Regions from separate parts of the Microbispora sp. NPDC088329 genome, predicted to be linked through region 1. Evidence: riboswitches for the same ligand, from Rfam matches in the RefSeq annotation. Region 1 holds a riboswitch; each other region holds the start of a gene.
What was found. A riboswitch is a leader RNA that binds a small molecule or an ion and turns the genes downstream of it on or off. The one in region 1 is predicted to bind cobalamin.
Positions count from the first base shown of each region.

Region 1 (3,201 bases):
CGCCCTGGTAGCCGGCCCCGGCCGTGGCGAGCAGCCCGCCCACGACGGCGGCGAGCAGCACCCGCGGCACCCGGAGCTGGAACAGCAGCCCCTCCTCGACCGGTGCGAGCCCCGAGTGCACGGACACCAGCGGCAGCCGGTCGAGCAGCGCCAGCGCGATCGCGCGGGGCGACAGGCCCGCCGCGCCCGCCATCACGCCGACGGCGAGACTGGCCACCAGCACGGCGGACGCGACGAGCAGCGCCCGGCCTCGTGGCCGTGCCGCGGGGGTCCGCGTCACCACAGGATCAGCTCGCCGCCTTCTGGACGGCGTCGCTGACGGCCTGCGCGAGGTCGGCGACGCGGGGCCCCCAGCGGGAGGCGATGTCGTCGTCCAGCTCCACCACGCGGCCCTTCTTCAGCGCGGACAGGCCGGACCAGCCAGGCCGCTTGGCCAGCGCGGCGGCGTTCTGGCCGCAGCACTTGGTGTCGCCGAGGAAGATCAGGCCGGGGTCGGCCTTGGCGATGAACTCCGCCGACAGCTTGGGGTAGCCGCCCGCCGCGTCGGGCGCCTCGTCGGCGATGTTCTTCAGCCCGAACAGGCTGTAGACCTGCCCGATGAACGTGCTCGACGTCGCCGCGTAGGGCGTGGTGTCCAGCTCGTGGTAATACGTCAGGTCCTTGCCCTTGGGCGCCGCGGCGACGAGCGCGTCGATCTTCTGCTTGACGCCGCTCGCCACCTCCTCGGCCTTGTCCGCGTTGCCGGTGGCCGCGCCGAGGTCCCTGATCTGGTCGTAGGTGTCGTCCAGCTTGGTCGCGGCGGGTTCGAGCAGCACCGGCACACCGACCTTGCCCAGCCCGGCGACCACGCCCTCCAGGTCGTTGGCGAGCACGACGAGGTCGGGCTTGGCGGCGACGATCGCCTCGACGTTGGGCTTGAACCCCGACAGCGACGTCTTGGGCGCCTCGGGCGGGTAGTTCGACTGGTCGTCCGCCGCCGTCACCTGCGCGCCCGCACCGATCGCGAACAGGATCTCGGTGGCCGTCGGGGACAGCGACACGATGTGCTCGGGCTTCTTCTCGATCGTCACCGCGCCGTTGCCCGCCTGGATGGTGACGGGGAAGGCGCCCTGTCCCCCGCTGTCCGGGGTGCTGTCCGTGGCGGCGGGGGTGGGGGTCGCGGACGTGGCGGCGCCGTCGGTCTGGCCGCAACCGGCCAGAGCGAGCACGCCCAGCACCACACCCGCGACGGCCGTGCGTACGGGCCTCACGAGGTCCTCCATCAGGGGGAATGCCGGGAATCGAGGGACCCGCTGGAAGCGACGGATCACCCTTTTCCACGAGGGTCGATGGCGTCGGCGCGCAGCGCAGGCGACCTGGCTCGTCCCCGGGGGCGGGGAACCACAGTTGCGGGACAGCGCCGGGTTCTCACCGGACTTCGCTGCGTGGCGCGCGTCGGACGCAACGGTACCAATCCCTCACATGGCGTCCACCCCCGCCCCGCCCCCGGGCTCCGCCCAGCAGGCACGTCGCGAGACGGCCGCACACCTGGGCTACGACCGGCACAGCCCTGCCGGCTGCAATGCGACAAGCACCGTCCTGGGCATCCGGACGGCCAGGACCGCCACGGCGAGCCCGCCGCCCCCACCGGCGGCGGCCGCTCGTCAGGACGGCGGCGGCCGCCGGCCGCACCAGGCGTCGGCGCAGGTGAGGACGTGATAGGTCGGGGTTCTCCTGCCATCGATCGTGCCGTACCAGACGATGCGCGCGCGTCGGTCGGGACCGATGGCGACGTCCACCTCGCCCACGTGGGACGTGGGAACCAGGTGGGTGACGTCTCTCCCCACGCAGTCGTCGTCGCGGCAGGACAGGACGGCTACCGGCGGGTCGGCCGCGTCGTATCCGGCCAGAACGGGACGGCCGGCCGGATCCAGGGCCAGGCCGGGGGCGCTCCGCGTGACCAGCTCGGAGGCCGACACCGTCCGCGGGGTCCCGGAGCAGGACGGATCGCGGCAGATCATGATCGTCGTGTCCCCGGTGCCGCCGCCGTTGTGGACGATCACCGGTCTGCCGTCCGGCCTGACGGCGACCTGGAGCCGCAGATCGTCGAAGGACCTCCGGGGGTCGTACCGTGGCGAGGACCTGTCGGACATGTCGAACGCGCGAAGGGCCGGGTGCCCGCATGCCACGGTGTCGCAGATCGCGATGGTGGCCTTCCCCGTGATCAGGTCCGCGTATGCGATCACCGGGCGCCCGTCCGGAGACGCCGCGACGGCGAGGGCGCGGGGCTTGTGGTTCATGACGTCGCCCGCGACGGTGAGGTCTCCCACCGTGATCGTCCGGGGGTGGACGCAGGCGAGGTCCGGGCACCGCGTGAGCGTCACGCGCGCGGGAGTCGGGTACCGGTCCGCGGAGACGGGGGTGATCGAGGCGACGGCGATGCCGCCCCGCGTCGCGACCGCGGTGGCGTTCACCGGGGCCACGTCCAGCCGGAGCACGTCGCCGGGCGCCGTCCTCAACGGCGGGCCGGGACGCCACGTGCAGCCGTCGGGCCGGCAGGAGAACAGCTGGAGCTCCCGCCGCCGTTCGACCTCATCGGGCTCCCTCACCCAGCCCGCGAACACCACCGAGCCGTCGGGGGTGACCGCCGCCCCGGACTGCTCCTCGAAGAAGACGTCCAGGATGACGGTGGTCTGCGTGCCGCAGGTGCCGTCGCCGCAGAACGTCACCTCCTGGAACCCCCGGTCGCGGATGACGATCGGAAACCCGCGAGGGCCGAAGACGATCTGAACCGGTCCCGGGCCGCCCTTGCCGGAACCCGAACCGGGGTCCTCGCCCGCGATCTCGTTGTCGGTCACGCCGGTGAGCGGACCGGCCACCGCGTAGCCGCCGTACAGCAGGCCGGGCAGAAGCACCAGCCCGACCGGCCACCAGCGGGTGCGCCGCCCGCCGGGTGCGCCGCCGGTCGCGGTCGCGGACCGCCCGCGCCCATCCCTGTCCCTCCGGATCGCCAGGGCTCCCCAGCGCGCCTGATTCTTCCGATGGAGCCGCGCGTAGCAGCAGCCGAGCACCGCGGCCTGGAACGGCAACAGCAGGATGGCCGCCGTCATCCGCAGGGCGTCGCCGATCTGCACGCCGGTCGGGACGGGGAGCGCCGCGCAGAGGAGGTGCAGACCGAGCTGTGCCAGGCCAGGAACGGCGGCGAAGGCCACCACGATCGTC
Region 1 is NZ_JBFBIP010000021.1:44,654-47,854, forward strand. It holds gene AB0O28_RS30895 (iron ABC transporter permease) at 1-280, opposite strand, end outside; gene AB0O28_RS30900 (ABC transporter substrate-binding protein) at 288-1,250, opposite strand; cobalamin riboswitch at 1,328-1,464, opposite strand; gene AB0O28_RS30905 (hypothetical protein) at 1,644-3,201, opposite strand, start outside.

Region 2 (3,201 bases), on a different contig from region 1:
GCCTGCATCGGGTGCGCTGCCTGGCCTGCGGGCACCGCACCTCGCGGTACGCGCTCGACCGAAGGCTGCGCGCGGCCAACTCCGGCTGGCGGGCCCGTTCGGAGATGATCAATCCGGACGGCGACGCCGTTCTGGCGGTGGACGAGATCGAGACGTTCCGCACGGTGGACTGCGAGGGCTGCGGCGGCGTGCTCAAACCCGACGTGGTGTTCTTCGGCGAGAACGTGCCGCCGTCACGGGTCGAGGAGTGCTACGCGCTGACCGAGCGGGCCGGTCTGCTGCTCGTCCTGGGATCCTCGTTGACCGTCATGTCCGGATACCGGTTCGTCCGGCGCGCCGCCGCCCGCTCGATCCCCGTCGCGATAATCAATCAGGGGCCGACCCGGGGCGACGGCGAGGCGCTGATGACCTTCGACGCCCCCCTCGGACCGGCCCTCACCTCTCTCCTGGAGGCCCTCCGCTAGTTGAGAGGAGTCAGGCTGTTCCGGCCGGACGCAGTCGTGCCTCGGCACGGACGCCCTGACGCAGGGAACGCTCGGTGAGGCCGCCGAACAGCAGTCCGATGGCGGCCCACAGGGCGAACTGGACGCCGAACGACGACACCCTGAACCACCAGAGGGTGTCGGCGGGGAAGTCGCCGGACACCTCGTTGATCGAAGGCAGCAGGGCGTACGAGACGCCCACGAGGACGGCGTAGACGACGATGCCCGCGAGGGTCGCGTTCCAGCCGCCCAGCCGGGGCGACAGGGCGCGGCCCGCGTACGTCGCGACCGCGGCGGCCAGCAGCGCGACCAGGATCATCGTGAAGTACAGCGCGGTTCTGCGGCCGATGGTGTCGGGGTTGCCGACGGCCGGGGGATTGGGCGGGTACTTCAGGATGGGGGTCACGTACACGACGACGAATCCGGCGGCCGCGACGACGAGGGCCGTGGCGCGGGCGCCGAGGGCGCCGAGGCGTCCGTGGGCCACGGCGTACGCGATGGAGAAGAAGCCGCCGAGTGCGGCGCCGTAGACGAGCAGGGCGGTCAGGAGGCCGGCGGTCTCCTGGACGGTCCGGCTGACGAGTTCGTGTTCGTGTGCCTCCCCTGTCGCGGCGGCCTTGGCCTCCTCGAGCGAGATGGCGGCGGCGACTTGGGGTTCGCCGGCGAACCAGGCCACGACGTACGCGAGCAGCGCGGCCACGAGGCCGACGAGCATGCCGCGCACCAGCAGGGAGCGCATGGTGGGCATCCGGCGGGCCTCAGTGGCAGGGGAAGCCGAGGAGGTGGCGGCCGTCGTGCACGAACTCGTGCACGGTGTGCCCGCTGATGAGGTGGGTGGCGCCCTGCTCCGCGCCGACGAAGTAGATCAGGATGAGCCCGACCACGGCGGCGAAGACCGCCCAGGGCAGGATCTCGCGCACGGGGATGGTGACCGGCAGGGGCCGGGATACGGGAATGGCCGGCTGAGCCATGATTTCTCCTCACGGGGTGCCTCGCCCCGGTGATGGAGGACAACGGGTCAGTGTCCTGACTCCCGGGTCATCGTGTCGCCCGACCTTCCAGCCGTCTCGGCCGTGGTCACAAGCGGGGGACACTCCCCGGTCACAGTGGCGGGACCGTCCTGGATTCGCACCAGGTTCCTGCACACCGTCGCCTCTGTCTGTAATTGTCCCCTAGAGCGTGCACCGTCTGCAAAAGTACGTCAAGCCGTGGTCCATACTCGTGACCTATGAAGCGCGTCCTCATCATCGGCATCGGCGCCGGGGACCCAGCCCACCTCACCTTCCAGGCCGCCGCGGCGATCGCCTCGGCGGACGTGTTCTTCCTGCTCGACAAGGGTGCGGAGAAGGACGGCTTGGTGCGGCTGCGGCGCGAGCTGATCGCGGCCCACGCGCGGGAGCCGTATCGGGTGGTGGAGGCACGCGACCCGGAACGCGACCGGACGAGCGGCGCCTACGTGGAGGCGGTGGCCGACTGGCGGGCCCGCCGGGCGGAGGTCTACGCGCGGCTCATCGCCGACGAGGTGCCCGAGGACGGCGTGGGCGCGTTCCTCGTCTGGGGCGATCCCGCCCTCTACGACAGCACGATCGCCATCGTCGAGGACGTCCTGGCCAGGGGCGGAGAGCCGTTCGACTACGAGGTGATCCCGGGGATCAGCAGCGTGTCGGCGCTGGCCGCGCGGCACCGCGTCAGCCTGACCAGGGTCGCGAGGCCCCTGCACATCACGACCGGCCGCCGCCTGCCCGCCGACGTCGAGGCCGCCGACGACATCGTGGTGATGCTCGACGCGGGATGCGCGTTCGCCGACCTGCCGCAGGCCGCCGACGCGGACGTCTACTGGGGCGCCTACGTCGGGACCGAGGACGAGATCCTCCTGGCCGGGCCGGTGCGCGAGGTCGCCGGCGAGATCCGGCGGCGCAGGGCGGAGGCGCGCGCGGCGCACGGCTGGGTCATGGACACCTACCTGCTCAGGAAACCCGCTCGATGAGGCCGGTGTCGGTCGTCGGGATCGGCGCGGACGGCTGGGCCGGCCTCACCGACGCCGCGCGCGCCGAGCTGACCGCCGCGGACGTCGTGGTCGGGTCGGCCAGGCAGCTCGCGCTGTTGCCCGCGTCGGTGGCCCCCGAGCGGGTGCCGTACCCGTCGCCGCTGGTCGCGGGGTTGCCGGGGCTGTTCGACGCGCACGCGGGACGCGCGGTCGTGGTGCTGGCGAGCGGCGATCCCATGTTCTTCGGGATCGGCGCGACGCTGGCCCGGCTGCTCGGGCCCGAGCGGCTGCGCGTGCTGCCGCACGTGTCGTCGGTGACGCTGGCCTGCGCGCGGCTCGGCTGGCCTGCAGAGGGCGTCGAGACCGTCAGCCTGGTCGGGCGTCCGCTCGCCACGCTGACCGCCGCGCTCGCGCCGGGCCGCCGCGTCCTCGTCCTCAGCGCGGACGCGGGCACGCCCGCGCGGGTCGCCGCCCTGCTGACCGAGCGGGGATACGGGGCGAGCCGCGTGACCGTCCTCGGCGATCTCGGCGCGGCGACCGAGTCGCGCCATGACGGCACGGCCGCCGACTGGACGGGCGCCGGCCGGCCGGGCGCCGAGCCGATGCCGGCCCTGAACATCGTGGCCGTGACCTGTGCCGACGTCCCTGACACCGTGCCACTGGGGAGGGCTTGCGGGCTTCCGGACGACGCGTACGAGTCGGACGGGCAGCTGACCAAGCAGGAGGTGCGCG
Region 2 is NZ_JBFBIP010000003.1:527,441-530,641, reverse strand. It holds gene AB0O28_RS09855 (NAD-dependent protein deacetylase) at 1-464, shown strand, start outside; gene AB0O28_RS09850 (CbtA family protein) at 475-1,230, opposite strand; gene AB0O28_RS09845 (CbtB domain-containing protein) at 1,241-1,453, opposite strand; cobalamin riboswitch at 1,481-1,686, opposite strand; gene cobF (precorrin-6A synthase (deacetylating)) at 1,711-2,469, shown strand; gene cbiE (precorrin-6y C5,15-methyltransferase (decarboxylating) subunit CbiE) at 2,466-3,201, shown strand, end outside.
Region 2: it holds a riboswitch for cobalamin, as region 1 does, so the genes downstream of both, AB0O28_RS09845 (CbtB domain-containing protein) here and AB0O28_RS30900 (ABC transporter substrate-binding protein) in region 1, are expected to answer to the same signal.

Region 3 (3,201 bases), on a different contig from region 1:
GAGGACGCCCGCCGCCGCTTCGCGCGGGAGATCGCCGCCGCGCGGCGGGTCGCGCCGTTCTGCGTGGCCCGGGTGCTCGGCTTCGACCTGGACGGCCCGCGGCCCTACGTCGTGAGCGAGTACGTGGAGGGCCCCACGCTGCAGCGGGCGGGACGGCGGTCCGGGCCCGCCCTGCACCGGCTGGCCGTCGCGACCGCGACCGCACTCGCCGCCGTGCACCAGGCCGGGATCGTCCACCGCGACTTCAAGCCCGCCAACGTGCTGCTGGGGCCCGACGGTCCGAGGGTCGTCGACTTCGGGGTCGCACGCCGTCTCGACGCGACCACGACGACCGGTGGCGCCCTCGGCACGCCCGCCTACATGGCGCCCGAGCAGATCGCCGGCGAGCCGCCCGCGCCCGCCTGGGACGTGTTCGCGTGGGGCGGCGTGATGGTGTTCGCCGCCACCGGCAGGCCGCCGTTCGGCGGCGACGCGCTGCCCGCCGTGCTGAACCGCGTGCTCACCCAGGAGCCCGACCTCGGCGACCTGGAGGAGCCGTTGCGCTCCATCGTCGCGCTGGCCCTGCGCAAGGACCCCGCACAGCGCCCGGGCATCCTCGACATCACGATGCGGCTGCTCGCCGCGGCGCCGGAGGGGACCGCCGGGGACGTTCCGGGCCTGCTCGCCGCCGCGGGGCGTCCCGTTTCTCCGGAACAGGACACCGTGCCCTCACGGCGGGGCTCCGGCCGCCGCCGTGGGCTGCTCGCGGGGGCGGCGGTCACGCTCGCGGCCGCGACGACGGGGGCCGTGCTGCTGTCCGTGCTCCCGTCCGGAGGCGTCGCCGGCGGTGACGGCGACCGTGACGGCGGCCGTGACGGCGACGGTGTCGCGCGGCACATTGCGGCCGCCGTCACTCCGGCCCCCTCGCCCGCCACCTCACTCACGGGGACACTCGCGGGGACACCCACGCGGACGCCGGCTCCGGCGCCGAGTCCGACGTTCGGTTCGGGGCCCGGTCCGGCGCCCACCGCGCGCGTGCCCCTGCGCTTCACGGCACGCTTCGCGGGCGTGTGGCGCGGCAGGGTGGACTACGAGCCCGGCGCGTACGACACGCTCGTGCTGACCGTGCCGAAGGGCGGCGACACCGTCACCGAGCAGTTCGTCGACTACCGGTGCGTAGGCAGGTCCAGACTCCAGGTGGTCAGCGGGACCACTGTGCGCCTGAAGCGGGTGTCGATGCGGGGCAACTGCGTGCGCAACGGCACGATCTACCTCACCGTCCACGACAACGGGACGATGACCTTCGACTACAACGGGCACGGCGAGAACGAGGTCACGAAGAACGAGCCGTTCTACATGATCGCCACGTTGAAACGCACATAGCGGCACACTTGCGGAACGTCCGGCATGAAGGTGTATGTTGACCACCGCAAGCGACGGACGCGGAGGAAGCCGGTGTGAATCCGGCGCGGTCCCGCCACTGTCACCGGGGAGCGACCCTCACCCACGCCACTGCCCCGCACGGGCGGGAAGGCTGAGGGAAAGCGCGGATCCGGGAGCCAGGATACTCCGGCCGTCGGACCTTCTACCGGGGGCGCGGACACCCCCAGGGGGGACATCCCATGGCCGGGGCGCCCGGCGGCGGCCTGCTGGTCGCGGGCACCACCTCCGATGCCGGGAAGAGCGTGCTGGTGGCCGGTCTGTGCCGGTGGCTGGCCCGCCGCGGCGTACGGGTCGCGCCGTTCAAGGCGCAGAACATGTCGCTGAACTCCTACGTCACGGCTGACGGCGCGGAGATCGGGCGGGCCCAGGCCGTGCAGGCGGCCGCCTGCGGGCTGGAGCCGACGGCCGACATGAACCCGATCCTGCTCAAGCCGGGCAGCGACCGCCGTAGCCAGGTCGTCGTGCGCGGACGGCCGGTCGCGGACGTGGACGCGCTGGAATACCGCGCGCATCGCGACGAACTGCGCGCGATCGCCGTGGAGTCGTACCGGCGGCTGGCCGACGAGTTCGACGTGGTGATCTGCGAGGGGGCGGGCTCCCCGGCGGAGATCAACCTCCGGGCGGGGGACATCGCGAACATGGGGCTGGCCAGGGCCGTCGGGCTGCCCGTGATCATCGTGGGCGACATCGACCGCGGCGGCGTCTTCGCGCACCTGTACGGCACGGTCGCCCTGCTCGACGCCGCCGATCAGGCGCATATTTCCGGATTTATCGTGAACAAGTTCCGGGGCGCGCGGGAGCTGCTCGCGCCGGGGCTGGACATGATCGAAGGGCTGACCGGGCGCCGGGTCTACGGGGTCGTGCCGTGGCTCGACGGGCTGTGGATGGACGTCGAGGACTCGCTGTCGCTCGACAACCGGCCGGGAGGAAACACGGGGAACACGGGGAGCGCCGCGGCTGACGGCGCGTTGCGGGTGGCCGTCGTGCGGTATCCACGCATCTCCAACTTCACCGATGTGGACGCGCTGGCCGCCGAGCCGGGGGTCACGGTCGGCTTCGTCACCTCACCCGCCGCCTGCGCCGACGCCGACCTGCTGATCCTGCCGGGTTCGCGGGCCACGGTGGACGATCTGGCCTGGCTGCGCGCGACCGGCATCGCCGACCTCGTCGTCCGCAGGACGGGTCCGGTGCTCGGGATCTGCGGCGGTTACCAGATGCTCGCCCGCACCATCACCGACCACGTGGAGTCCGGCGCCGGCACGGTGCCCGGCCTGGGGCTGCTCCCCGCCGACGTCGCGTTCGCGAGGGAGAAGACCCTCGGGCGGCCGGTCGGCGAGGGCTACGGGCATCCGGTACGCGCGTACGAGATCCATCACGGGGTCGTCACCCACGACGGGGGTGAGCCGTTCCTCGACGGGTGCCGCGCCGGAAACGTGTGGGGCACGACCTGGCACGGCGCGCTGGAGAACGACGGGTTCCGGCGAGCCTTCCTCGGGGAGGTGGCGAGGGCGGCCGGGCGGGAGTTCCGGGGCGATCCGTCGCTGTCGTTCGCGGGGCTGCGGGAGGCGCGGCTGGACGCGCTCGGGGACCTGGTCGAGCGGAACGTCGACACCGGCGGGCTGCTCTCGCTCATCGGAAGCGGACCCACGCCGGGCCTGCGGGCCCTGCCGCCCGGCGCGAACGGCGCGAACGGCCCATGTTGATCATTCGCCAGGCGGGAACGCCCGGCACACGCCGCGCCTGTTTCCCCGCCCCCGAGGACGCCGATCCGTCGGGGCT
Region 3 is NZ_JBFBIP010000003.1:510,602-513,802, forward strand. It holds gene AB0O28_RS09775 (serine/threonine-protein kinase) at 1-1,362, shown strand, start outside; cobalamin riboswitch at 1,425-1,549, shown strand; gene AB0O28_RS09780 (cobyric acid synthase) at 1,602-3,125, shown strand; gene AB0O28_RS09785 (histidine phosphatase family protein) at 3,119-3,201, shown strand, end outside.
Region 3: it holds a riboswitch for cobalamin, as region 1 does, so the genes downstream of both, AB0O28_RS09780 (cobyric acid synthase) here and AB0O28_RS30900 (ABC transporter substrate-binding protein) in region 1, are expected to answer to the same signal.

Region 4 (3,201 bases), on a different contig from region 1:
ACGAGCGGGAGGTCGCCGATCGCCGCGTCGGTGGCGCAGGACGCCGACAGGCCCGCCGACTTGCCGGGCAGCCACTCCAGGTTGCCGTGCTTGCCGACGTGCACCATGGCGTGCGCGCCCCACTCGGCCGACAGCCACCGGTAGGCCGCCAGGTAGTGGTGGCTGGGCGGCAGGTCGGGGTCGTGGTAGATCGCGATGGGGTTCTCCCCGAAGCCGCGCGGGGGCTGCACCATCACCACGACGTTCCCGCTGCGCAGCGCCGCGAGCACGATGTCGCCGTCGTGGACGAACAGCTCGCCGGGCGGGGCGCCCCAGTGGCGTTCCACGCCGGCGCGCAGGTCCTCGGGCAGGGTGTCGTACCAGGCGCGGTAGGTCTCGGCGGGGATCCGCACGGGGTTGGCCGCGAGCTGCTCCTCGGTGAGCCAGTCCTGGTCCTGGCCGCCCGCGGCGATGAGCGCGTGGATCAGGGCGTCGCCGTCCTGCTCCGCCTGCCCGGGGAAGCCGTCGCCGAGGTCGTAGCCCTCCTCGGCCAGGCGGGCCAGCAGCCCGACCGTGCTGGCCGGGGTGTCCAGGCCGACGGCGTTGCCGACCCGCGAGTTCTTCGTCGGGTACGCCGACAGCATCACGACGAGCTTCTTGTCCTGCGGGGGCACGTGCCGCAGCAGGCCGTGCCGGACGGCGATGCCCGCGACCCGGGCCGCGCGCTCGGGGTCGGCGACGTAGACCGTCAGGCCGTCGTCGTCGATCTCCTTGAACGAGAACGGCACCGTGATGATCCGCCCGTCGAACTCCGGGATCGCGACCTGCGAGGCGGCGTCCAGCGGGGACAGCCCGTCGTCGTTGTCCTCCCACTCGGCGCGGCCGGTCGTCAGGCACAGGCCCTGCAGGATGGGCACGTCGAGGCCGGCGAGCGCGCCGACGTCCCAGGCCGCGTCGTCCCCGCCCGCCGACGCGGTCGCGGGCCGCGAACCGCCCGCCGCGAGCACGGTCACGACGAGGGCGTCCGCGCGGCGCAGCACGTCGAGCAGCTCGGGCTCGGCGGTGCGCAGCGAGGAGCAGAAGACCGGCAGCGCCCGGCCGCCCGCGTCCTCGACCGCGTCGCACAGCGCGGTGACGAAGCCCGTGTTGCCCGCCATGTGGTGCGCCCGGTAGTAGAGCACGCCGATCACCGGGCCGTCGCCGGGCCGGGCGTCGCGTTCGAGCACGCCCCAGGTCGGCGTGGCGGCCGGGGCCGCGAAGCCGCGGCCGGTCAGCAGGACCGTGTCCGACAGGAACGCGTGCAGTTCGGCGAGGTTCGCGGGGCCGCCGTGCGCGAGATAGGCGTGCGCCTCGGCGCACACGCCGCCGCTCACCCCGCCGCTCACCGTGGACAGCTCCATCAGCTCGGCGTCCGGGGCCTGCTCGCCGCCGAGGACGACCACCGGGCGCGGGCCCGCGAGCAGGGCGTCCAGCCCGTCCTCCCAGGCGCGCCGCCCGCCGAGCAGCCGGACGACCACAAGGCCGGCCCCCTCGACCAGCGCGGGCAGGTCGTCCACGGCGAGCCGGGCCGGGTTCCCCAGCCGGAACGCCGCCCCGCTGGCGCGCGCGCTCAGCAGATCGGTGTCCGACGTGGACAACAGCACGATGAGTGGCTGGTCCGTGCGCATGGCAGGGTCCTCCCTCGGGGTCCTCGCCCCGGGTCGTGGCGGCACGACGGCAGGAGTCTCCTGGCTCCCGGATCGACGCTCACCCCGGCCTTCCCGTCTTGCGACAGTGGCCGTGTGGTGGGGTTCGCTCCCCGGTCACAGTGGCGGGACCGCGCCGGATTCACACCGGCTTCCTCCGCTTGCCATCGTTCATCGCCGACCTTACGGGACGGAGGCCCTATCGAAAAACTGGCGTTAGCATCCTGCCTGTGGTCATAGGTGGCTTTTCCGGACGCGCGGCTCGGGACGCCTGCCCCGGCGCGCTCCAGGTGCACGTCGCCGCGGACGGGGCGCTGGCCCGCGTCCGCGTGCCCGGCGGCGCCCTGACCACCGACGCGCTGCGCGAGCTGGCCGCCTGCGCCGGGGAGCTGGGCAACGGGGTCATCGAGCTCACGTCACGCGCCAACGTCCAGGTGCGAGGGCTGGCGGACCCGGCGGCGTTCGCCGCGCGGATGGCCGCCGCCGGGCTGCTGCCGTCGGCGACCCACGAACGCGTGCGCAACATCGTCGCCTCGCCCCTCAGCGGCCGGTCGGCCACGGGCGTCCTCGACGTCCGGCCGTTGGTGACGGCGCTGGACGCGGACCTGTGCGGGCGTCCGGCGCTGGCCGGCCTGCCCGGCCGGTTCCTGTTCGCGCTCGACGACGGCACCCGCGACGTCCTCGGGCTCGGCGCGGACGTGACGCTCGCCGCGCGGCCCGGCCGTCCTGTCGACCACCTGGGCGGCGATCTGACGCTCCTGCTCGCGGGCGAGCCGGTCAGATCGGTGACCGCCGGCGACGCCGTCGCCGTCGCCCTCGCCGCCGCCGAGGCGTTCCAGTCGGTACGCGGGGACGCCTGGCGCGTGGCCGAGCTCCCCGGCGGCCCCGCGACGATCGCCGCCCGCCTTCCCGGCGCCGCGCCCGTGGCCGTGCCCGTGACCGTGGCGGCCGCCGAGCCGCGTAAGGGCGGGGTGTTTCCCCAGGCGGACGGGCGGGTCGCGGTCGACGTGATCGTGCCGCTCGGCAGGCTCACCCCCGCACAAGCGGACCTTCTCGCCGGCCTGACCCCCGCCGAGGTGCGGCTGACGCCGTGGCGTACGGTCGTGCTGCCCGACCTGGCGCCCGGGACGGTCGGGCCGGTGGCCGATTCGCTCGTCGAGGCGGGGCTGGTGATCGACCCGGCCTCGCCGTACGCCAGACTGTCGGCCTGCACCGGGCGGCCCGGTTGCGCGAAGGCGCTGGCCGACGTACGGGCGGACGCGGCGCGCTGGGCGGAGACCGGCACGCCCGAGCTGCCGGACGGGCCGATCCACTGGGCGGGCTGCGAACGTCGTTGCGGGCGCCCGCGCGGGCGGGTCACCGACGTGGTCGCCACGCCCGGCGGCTACCGCGTGAGCCACTGAACGAACACCATCGAACGAACAGGGGTGTCCGTGCCCGAGCACGACTACGTCCGCGACGGAGCGGAGATCTACCGGCGGTCGTTCGCGACCATCAGGGCCGAGGCCGACCTGACGGGCCTGCCCGGCGACCTGGC
Region 4 is NZ_JBFBIP010000003.1:520,226-523,426, forward strand. It holds gene cobN (cobaltochelatase subunit CobN) at 1-1,646, opposite strand, end outside; cobalamin riboswitch at 1,700-1,822, opposite strand; gene cobG (precorrin-3B synthase) at 1,895-3,067, shown strand; gene AB0O28_RS09815 (precorrin-8X methylmutase) at 3,098-3,201, shown strand, end outside.
Region 4: it holds a riboswitch for cobalamin, as region 1 does, so the genes downstream of both, cobN (cobaltochelatase subunit CobN) here and AB0O28_RS30900 (ABC transporter substrate-binding protein) in region 1, are expected to answer to the same signal.